DNA from 3 places in the Kluyvera sp. 142486 genome. Region 3 is predicted to be linked to each of the others. Evidence: riboswitches for the same ligand, from Rfam matches in the RefSeq annotation. Region 3 holds a riboswitch; each other region holds the start of a gene.
The links. Region 3 has a riboswitch for thiamine pyrophosphate ahead of thiC (phosphomethylpyrimidine synthase ThiC). Riboswitches for the same ligand answer to the same signal wherever they lie in the genome.

Region 1 (3,277 bases), on a different contig from region 3:
CAGCGCGCTGACCCGGGTAAATGAGGTAAATGGGGAACTAGAAGCGGATATTGCGCATCATTGGCAGGCCATATCCCCATTACACTGGCGTTTTTACTTGCGTCCCGGCATTCATTTTCATCACGGCCGCGAACTGGAGATGGACGACGTTATCAGTTCACTGCATCGCAGCATGACGCTGTCGCTCTTTTCCAACATCACGCGCATTCATTCCCCTACCGCCTGGACGCTCGATGTCCATCTGAGCGAGCCCGACCGCTGGCTGCCATGGCTGCTGGGCCAGGTATCAGCGATGATTCTGCCGCGTGAGTGGCAATCGCTCAGCGATTTCTCGCGCATGCCGGTGGGTACCGGGCCGTATGCCGTCGCCCGCAACAATCAAAACCAGCTGAAGATTCATGCGTTTGATGACTATTTCGGTTTCCGGGCGCTGATTGACGAGGTGAACGTTTGGGTGCTGCCGGAAATCAGCGACGAGCCGAACGGCGGCCTGACGCTTCAGGGTACCACCCAGAGCGAAAAAGCGGTGGAAAGCCGCCTCGAAGAGGGCTGCTACTATCTGCTGTTTGACGCGCGCAGTTCACGCGGCAACAACCCGGCGGTACGTCAGTGGCTGAGCCACATTTTCCACCCGAACAACCTGCTGTATCACGCGGGCGAGCAGCACCAGAGCCACTGGTTCCCGGCCTACGGCCTGCTGCCCCGATGGCACCATGCCCGCAGCCACGCCTGCGAGAAACCGGCAGGTCTTGAGTCGGTCACCCTCACCTACTACCGCGATCACGTTGAACACCGGACGATCGGTCAGATCATGGAAGCGCTGCTGGCGGCCCATCAGGTCAAACTGGTTATTCAGGAAGTGGATTACGACGAGTGGCATCGCGGGGAAGTGGTCAGCGATATTTGGCTGAACAGCGCCAACTTTACGCTACCGCTCGACTTCTCGATCTTTGCCTACCTTTATGAAGTGCCGCTGATCCGCCACTGTATTCCCATCGACTGGGAGCAGGACGCGCAGCGCTGGCGCATAGGAGAACTTTCACTGCCCGACTGGTGCCAAAGTCTGCTGGCAAATCAGTCCATTGTACCGCTGATCCACCACTGGCTGATGCTACAAGGCCAGCGCAGTATGCGCGGCGTTCGCATGAACACCCTGGGCTGGTTCGACTTTAAATCGGCCTGGTTTGCACCGCCGGATCCTTAAGGCTTTTGATTTATTCACGTAATCATTACAATGTGCCGTTCTCAACGGGGTGCTGCGCCGAGTGCGCGAGCTGAGAAAATACCCGTCGAACCTGATCCGGATAATCCCGGCGAAGGGATTTGAGGCTAACTCAAAATCCTTTGCCACCATTTTATAAAGGTGCAAAGTGCTCAAAAAATTACTCCCCCTGCTGGTGCTGGTTGCCGCTCCGGCCCTCGCCAAACCTGTACTGACTGTCTACACCTATGATTCCTTTGCCGCCGACTGGGGCCCTGGCCCGGCGGTGAAAAAAGCGTTTGAAGCCGACTGCAATTGCGAGCTGAAGTACGTGGCGCTGGAAGACGGCGTTTCGCTGCTCAACCGTCTGCGCATGGAAGGCAAAAACAGCAAAGCCGACGTGGTGCTGGGGCTGGATAACAACCTGCTGCAGGCAGCAACCGACACCAAGCTGTTTGCTAAAAGCAACGTTCCCGCCACCGCCGTTACCGTACCGGGCGGCTGGAACAACGACACCTTCGTGCCGTTCGACTACGGTTACTTCGCCTTCGTCTACGATAAAAACAAGCTGAAGAACCCGCCGAAAAGCCTGAAGGAACTGGTTGAGAGCGACCAGAAATGGCGCGTAATTTATGAAGACCCACGCACCAGCACGCCGGGCCTTGGCCTGCTGCTGTGGATGCAAAAACTCTACGGTGACAAAGCCCCGGAAGCCTGGCAGAAACTGGCGGCGAAAACGGTCACCGTCACCAAAGGCTGGAGTGAAGCCTACGGTCTGTTCCTGAAAGGGGAAAGCGACCTGGTGCTGAGCTACACCACCTCTCCGGCGTACCACATTATCGACGAAAAGAAGGACAACTACGCGGCGGCGAACTTTAGCGAAGGCCACTATCTGCAGGTGGAAGTGGCAGCGAAAACCGCAGCCAGCAAACAGCAGAAACTGGCTGACGAGTTCCTGAAGTTTATGGTCTCTCCGGCCTTCCAGAACACCATTCCAACCGGCAACTGGATGTATCCGGTGACCAACGTCACGCTGCCAGAAGGCTTTAATGGCCTGGTGAAACCGCAAACTGCGCTGGAATTCACCCCGCAGCAGGTGGCCTCCGAACGTCAAAACTGGATTAACGCATGGCTTCGCGCAGCCAGCCGCTAATCCCTCGCTGGCTGTATCCAGGGCTGACGGCAACCACGCTGATGGTTGCCGTCGCGCTGGCGGCGTTTCTGGCGCTGTGGCTAAACGCGCCGGAAACGTCGTGGTCAACGCTGCTCGGCGATAGCTATCTGTGGCACGTGGTGCGTTTCTCCTTCTGGCAGGCGTTCCTGTCGGCGCTGCTGTCGGTCGTCCCCGCGATTTTCCTTGCCCGGGCGCTTTACCGACGGCGTTTCCCAGGCCGCACGCTGCTGCTGCGGTTGTGCGCGATGACGCTGATTCTCCCGGTGCTGGTCGCCGTCTTCGGCATTCTGAGCGTATACGGTCGCCAGGGCTGGCTGGCCCAGCTTTTTGCCTGGCTTGGCTGGCAGTGGAGCTTCTCGCCCTACGGCCTGCAGGGCATTTTGCTGGCGCACGTCTTCTTTAATATGCCAATGGCGACCCGTCTGCTATTACAGGCGCTGGAGCAGATCCCCGGCGAGCAGCGCCAGCTTGCTGCTCAACTGGGAATGCGCGGCTCCCCGTTCTTCCGTCTGGTGGAGTGGCCGTGGATGCGTCGGCAGATCCTGCCCATCGCCACCCTGATTTTCATGCTCTGCTTCGCCAGCTTTGCCACCGTGCTTTCACTCGGCGGCGGGCCTTCCGCGACGACCATCGAGCTGGCTATCTACCAGTCGCTGAATTTTGATTATGATCCGGCACGCGCAGCGATGCTGGCGCTGATTCAGATGGGGTGTTGTCTGATGCTGGTGCTATTAAGCCAACGATTAAGCCGGGCGATTGCCGTCGGCAACAGCCACGTTCACGGCTGGCGCGACCCGGATGACCGCTGGCACAGCCGGGTAACCGACACACTGTTGATTCTCCTCACCCTGCTGCTGCTGCTGCCCCCGCTGCTGGCGGTGGTGGTTGACGGCATCAACCCA
Region 2 (3,277 bases), on a different contig from region 3:
GCCTCAATGCCGCCAGCGCCGCCGACAGCGTACAGCCCGTGCCGTGGGTATTTTTGGTCACCACGCGCGGGGCGGTGAAACGCATTTCTCCCTCGGCGGTAAACAGCCAATCGGGGCTTTCAGCATCATCAAGATGGCCGCCTTTCATCAGCACCGCTTCGCAGCCGAGCGCTCGCAGCGCTCGTCCCTGCTCCAGCATTTCACGCTCGTTACGAGCATGCGGCGTATCAAGCAGCGCCGCGGCCTCCGGCAGGTTTGGCGTGATCAGAGAGACCTGCGGTAGCAGGCGCTGGCGCAGCGTCTCAACGGCGGATGGGGAAAGCAGCGGGTCACCGCTTTTAGCCAGCATCACCGTATCCAGCACCACGTTCTGGATATGATAGCGTTGCAGGCGCTCGGCCACGGCCTCAACGATATCCGTCTCCGCCAGCATGCCAATTTTGGTGGTGTCGATGCGCACATCGCTGAACACGGAGTCGAGTTGCGCGGCGACAAAGTCAGGTTCAATACGATAAACCGACTGCACGCCACGGGTGTTCTGCGCCACCAGCGCGGTGATGACAGAACAGCCGTAGGCGCCAAGCGCCGAGAAGGTTTTCAGGTCGGCCTGAATACCCGCGCCGCCGCTAGGATCGGTTCCGGCAATCGTCAGTGCATTAATACGTTTCATACCGCGACCTCCCCGTGCATCACGTACAAGGCATCGAGAAACGCGGGAACAAAGCTGCCCGGCCCTCGTCCCTGCGCAGCAATCTGCCCCGCCCGCTTCATCACCGCGCAGGCCCCCGCGACGTTCAGCAAGCGGTCGCCAGGTAAAGCACAGCTCGCTGCCACGACGGCCGAGAGCGCGCAACCGGTGCCGACCACACGAGTCATCAATGGGGAACCACCGTTCACCGCCAGCGTTCGTTCACCGTCGGTGACATAATCAACCTCGCCGGTCACCGCAACAATCGCCCCGCTTTGGCGCGCCAGTTTCTGCGCCGCCGGCAGCGCCGCCACAGCGGTATCTGTGGTATCCACACCGCGCCCACCCTGGCTTTCGCCCGCCAGCGCCATTATTTCTGAGGCATTGCCACGAATTGCCGCCGGGCTCATCTGCACCAGTTCGCGGCAGAAATCACTGCGCAGCGTCAACGCGCCTACCGCCACTGGATCGAGCACCCACGGCGTTCTCGCCCGGTTCGCGCTCTCCACCGCCGCCCGCATCGCCTGCGCACGAGGCTGGGTTAAGGTGCCGACGTTAATCAATAATGCGCTGGCAATGGCCGAGAACTGCGCGGCTTCACCGGGATCAATAACCATTGCTGGCGATGCGCCGAGCGCCAGCAGCACGTTGGCGGTAAAGGTCTGGACGACATCGTTAGTCATACAGTGAACAAGGGGAGAATGTTGCTGCAGAAGGTGTACGGTGTGCGCAAATTGCGCGGGACTTAGCAGGTCGGCTTGCATGGTTTGCTCCTGCCAAAACGCGAAGAAGCAATGACCAGACGGTCTCTGACTTCCCTACGCTGGCATTATCCAGATCAGGTGGTACGGGTTTTTCTCAGCCTTCACAAGGAAGGGCACCCCGAGTCAAATTGGTTATAAAACAATAATTTATAAACAACAAAGTTGTAGTTACTTAGTGTAACCGGGGGCATGGATGAGGCGCAAGAAATTTCGATTAATCACATCTCGAATAGCGTAATCATGTAATAGGCACTTGCATGACATTTATAGACTTTTATCTTCCTCTTTAGAGGCTTTTTAATTTTTTTAACTACACGAAAGTTTTTATTTCGAAGTGATAGGAAAAGATTGGAAGAAAGCTATTAACTTTCCTAAGATACTTCATACCCTAGCAAGCAACCTTATCCTGTAAGGGAAACCATTACACAATCATTGTGTGACTCTGCTTCTAATGGCAGGACTACACATGGAGGGGGTTCCACGTTTTATCATGGCTACAGCAAGTGCTATCAATAAAATTACCAAAATGCTCGCCCTGGCTTTCAGGAATGCAAATATGGAAGAAGCGACTACCTCTTTCCGTATGGCAAAAAAGAAAATGGAGGGTGAAGGTATAACCTATGAACAGCTATTTAATGTTGAAATCTATGAAGGCGCGGCCCCCTCTCATAATTCTAGCCAACGTGAAACCGAGTTAGTAGAAAAATATAATCAACTCCTTCAACGAGCTAAACAACTCAAGACAGAGTTAGAGATAGCGACATCTTCTGGCTCAGCTTCTGCTGAATTACATCAGGTAAAAGCGGAATTAGAAAATGCTTACGATCAGATGAGTAACCAGACTAACGAAATCGTACGCTTGCGTAGGGAGTTACATTATAAAAAATACACCCTCAAAAATTTAGCGACCTGGATGACTATCGGGGGGGTAGTAGCATTCTTTATCGGGATGAGCAACAGCGGCACTAAAACCGTGTATGTAGATCGACCTGTACCAACCACAGCGCCTGCTACGGTTCCTGTAAATCATTCTAGCGAGTCTAATGATGAGAGCGAGGCCGTTATTGATAATTTAGCTAAGCAGGCCCCTGTAGTACTTCCTACCGCAGTTAAAACCTGGACATTGTCTTACGGCGCTATTAATAGCAAAGGGGCGATGATTCCTCTTGTCATCACTCAATATAGCGATGGTACGATTAAAGATAATACAGGTGAAGAGTTCAACAAGCCGGGTGGAAGCACTTTCTATGCTGATAACGATTATAAATTCTCTATCAACGGTAAAGAGTTTTTAACCGATAATACACCTCCCGGTATTGCTGCAAGATTTCTCCCCAACCAGGTTAAACAAGACTTGAATAAAGCCATCAACAACGGTTGTGATGTCTACATGACATCTTATGATGGCAAATTAATTAGTCTGGCGATCTGTAAGAACTTTATGTTTTTCAACGACGTTAATAATTATGGTGAGGTTAAGAAATACACTTACGACAGTATTAATGAAAATGGTGAAATGAAATATATTAAAGATGACAGTAACAAATACATCATCGCCAAAGGCATTAGTCTTTTCATCAACGATCGCAATGCCAATAATATTATTTATTCTTTCCGTGGCAATGCCGTTTTCAAAATAAATTAGCCAATGAACCATTCCGTTACTTCAGCGATGACACCTCGTTGATTAATACACGGAGGTATGCCAGTCGAAGTACAATGAAGAACATCCATAATAGATTGGTTTCAATGGATTAATGATGATTAAACCGCTGCGTTTTCCCCTGTTTCGCTAAATACATCGCTTTGTCGGCATAGTCGAGAA
Region 3 (3,277 bases):
CGGCATGGGCGCGAGTTGCCTTGTACTCCGGCAAATAGCGGCCTGCCTGGCGCATCATCCATACCGGGGTCACATCTACAGGCTGGCGCAGCAGTGCACGCAGATAACGATCGTTCTTCAGTTCGCTCATGTTTACATTCCTTTAGCGTTGATGCGTGCAGTGTAACATGTCAGTCGTAATCAGCCCGACACATTGCCACGGTATCTTCGATAAGACGACGCGCGACGGTGCCCGGTGGAGGTAAGAGAGGAAGATCGTCATAGCGATACCAGTTGGCGTTAAGCAGCTCTTTGGGGTCGATAACGATATCGCCGCTGTCGTACTCTGCCATAAAGGCAGTCATCAGCGACTGCGGGAACGGCCACGGCTGGGAAGTGACATAGCGCAGGTTTTTTACCTTAATACCGCTCTCTTCCATCACTTCACGCGCCACCGCCTGCTCTAAGGTTTCGCCCACCTCGACAAAACCGGCCAGCACGGTATGCACGCCGTTGCGATGGCGAACGTGTTGGGCAAGGAGAATGGAGTCGTCACGGCGAATGGCGACGATAATGCACGGTGCAATCTGCGGGTAGTAGCGTTCACGGCAGTGGCTGCACAGCATGGCCCATTCGGTTTTGCTGGGGTGCATCGTGTGGCCGCAGTAGCCGCAGAATTTATGCGAACGATAAAACTCCGCCAGCTGCACGCCGCGCCCGGCAAGCTGGAACAGGCCCACGTCCTGGTCAAGAACCTGGCGCACGGTGCCCATATCATGACGCTTCTGCTGCTGTACCAGCCACACCGGGTCACTTTCCCACTCGCCAATCTGGAGTGCGTGCTGACCCACAAGATCGAAATTTACCGCTTCGCCATATGGTAATTCCCCGCCGGGCAACCATAATTTTTGTTCGTGGCTGACTATCCACCAGCCGCGATCCCATTTTTCAATTATACGATCCATATCTCTTGCGCTACCTTTGCTTCACAGGCATGTTGTTAACATTATTATTACATAATGACGTGAGCAGATTTTAATCTTATCGATGCGGGGTCAACCTATGTTAAACCAGTTAGAAAGTCTAAAAGAGCGCATCCATGGACACCACAAACTGGTCGACCGTTGGCTGAATATTCGTAAGCACCTGCTCGTGGCTTACTACAATCTGGTTGGCCTTAAGCCTGGCAAAGAATCGTTCATGCGTCTTAATGAAAAAGCGCTCGATGATTTTTGTCAGCGTCTGGTCGACTATCTGTCCGCCGGTCATTTCAGTATTTATGAACGCATTATCCATAAAATGGAAGGCGACAGTCCGCTTTTAAACGCCAGCAAAATCTGGCCGCTGCTGGACGCCAATACCCAACAAATTATGGACTACTACGACTCTACGCTGGAGAACGCTATCGACCAGGATAACGTGTATGAATTCCAGCAGGCGCTGTCTGATATCGGGGAAGCGCTGGAGGCCCGTTTTCTGTTAGAAGACCAGCTCATCATGCTGACCTTCGAGGCGCTCGGCCAGGATGAAATAAAACGCCCGGCTTGAGATTTGCCGCATTAACGAGTAGTTTACATTCATTACCTCTACCCTAAATACTTCGAGTTGCAGGAAGGCGGCAAGGGAGTGCATCCCCAGGAGCGTACATAAGTACGTGACTGGGGGGTGCGCGAGCGCAGCCAACGCACCTGCAGCTTGAAGTATGACGGGTACATTTGAGGTTACTTCTTGTCGGAGTGCCCAGTGCGCAAGCACGGGCTGAGACCGTTAATTCGGGATCCGCGGAACCTGATCAGGTTAAGACCTGCGAAGGGAACAAGAGTCAATCTATAGTCGCATCGCCCAGGGGCGATCTTCTCTCTTGCTTCATCCGTCGTCTGACAAGCCATATCCTTACTTTTATCTGGAATGAGCTATGTCTGTCACTACTAAACCATCACGCCGCGAGCAGCGCGCCCAGGCTCAACACTTTATCGATACCCTGGAAGGCACCGCGTTCCCGAATTCCCAACGTATCTACATCACCGGTTCGCAGCCCGATATCCGCATTCCGATGCGCGAAATTCAGCTCAGCCCGACGCTGATTGGCGGCAACAAAGAGAACCCGCAGTTCGAAGCAAACGAAGCGGTGCCGGTATACGACACCTCCGGCCCTTACGGCGACCCGGACGTCGCGATTAACGTTCAGCAGGGTCTGGCCAAGCTGCGCCAGCCGTGGATTGCCGCTCGTGACGATAGCGAAGAGCTGGACGACCGTAGCTCTGCCTACACCAAAGAGCGTCTGGCCGATGATGGGCTGGACGATCTGCGTTTTAACGGCCTGTTGACGCCGAAGCGCGCCAAAGCGGGTAAATGCGTTACTCAGTTGCACTATGCCCGTCAGGGGATTGTGACGCCGGAAATGGAGTTCATCGCCATCCGCGAAAACATGGGCCGCGAGCGTATTCGCAGTGAAGTATTGCGCCACCAGCACCCAGGCATGGCCTTTGGCGCACGCCTGCCGGAGAACATCACGCCGGAATTCGTACGTGATGAAGTCGCCGCCGGGCGCGCCATCATTCCTGCCAATATTAACCACCCGGAATCTGAGCCGATGATCATCGGCCGCAACTTCCTCGTGAAGGTGAACGCCAACATCGGTAACTCAGCGGTGACCTCTTCCATCGAAGAGGAAGTGGAAAAACTGGTGTGGTCCACCCGCTGGGGCGCAGATACGGTGATGGACCTGTCGACCGGCCGCTATATCCACGAAACCCGTGAATGGATCCTGCGTAACAGCCCGGTTCCGATCGGCACCGTGCCGATCTATCAGGCGCTGGAGAAGGTCAACGGGATCGCTGAAGATCTTACCTGGGAAGCGTTCCGCGATACGCTGCTGGAGCAGGCTGAACAGGGCGTCGACTACTTCACCATCCACGCGGGCGTGCTACTGCGCTACGTGCCGATGACCGCCAAGCGCCTGACCGGTATCGTCTCTCGCGGCGGTTCCATCATGGCGAAATGGTGTCTCTCTCATCACCAGGAAAACTTCCTCTACCAACATTTCCGCGAAATCTGTGAAATCTGTGCCGCCTATGACGTATCGCTGTCGCTGGGGGACGGTCTGCGTCCGGGCTCCATTCAGGATGCCAACGACGAAGCCCAGTTCTCCGAACTGCACACGCTGGGCGAGCTGACCAAAATCGCCTGGGAGTACGATGTTCAGGTGATGATTGAAGGCCCGGGCCACGTGCCGATGCAGATGATTCAGCGCAACATGACCGAAGAGCTGGAACACTGCCACGAAGCACCGTTCTAC

Region 1: another riboswitch for thiamine pyrophosphate. It lies ahead of thiB (thiamine ABC transporter substrate binding subunit); the one in region 3 lies ahead of thiC (phosphomethylpyrimidine synthase ThiC).
Region 2: another riboswitch for thiamine pyrophosphate. It lies ahead of thiM (hydroxyethylthiazole kinase); the one in region 3 lies ahead of thiC (phosphomethylpyrimidine synthase ThiC).

The regions. Positions count from the first base shown of each region.
Region 1 covers NZ_JBKHUI010000009.1:142,511-145,787, forward strand. Annotated here, with positions in the region: gene sgrR (HTH-type transcriptional regulator SgrR) at 1-1,204, shown strand, start outside; TPP riboswitch at 1,240-1,340, shown strand; gene thiB (thiamine ABC transporter substrate binding subunit) at 1,371-2,354, shown strand; gene thiP (thiamine/thiamine pyrophosphate ABC transporter permease ThiP) at 2,330-3,277, shown strand, end outside.
Region 2 covers NZ_JBKHUI010000005.1:74,635-77,911, forward strand. Annotated here, with positions in the region: gene thiD (bifunctional hydroxymethylpyrimidine kinase/phosphomethylpyrimidine kinase) at 1-670, opposite strand, end outside; gene thiM (hydroxyethylthiazole kinase) at 667-1,452, opposite strand; TPP riboswitch at 1,487-1,583, opposite strand; gene ACLGE8_RS07660 (hypothetical protein) at 1,919-3,097, shown strand; gene ACLGE8_RS07665 (diguanylate cyclase domain-containing protein) at 3,207-3,277, opposite strand, start outside.
Region 3 covers NZ_JBKHUI010000028.1:10,158-13,434, forward strand. Annotated here, with positions in the region: gene hemE (uroporphyrinogen decarboxylase) at 1-130, opposite strand, end outside; gene nudC (NAD(+) diphosphatase) at 171-944, opposite strand; gene rsd (sigma D regulator) at 1,042-1,527, shown strand; TPP riboswitch at 1,702-1,811, shown strand; gene thiC (phosphomethylpyrimidine synthase ThiC) at 1,895-3,277, shown strand, end outside.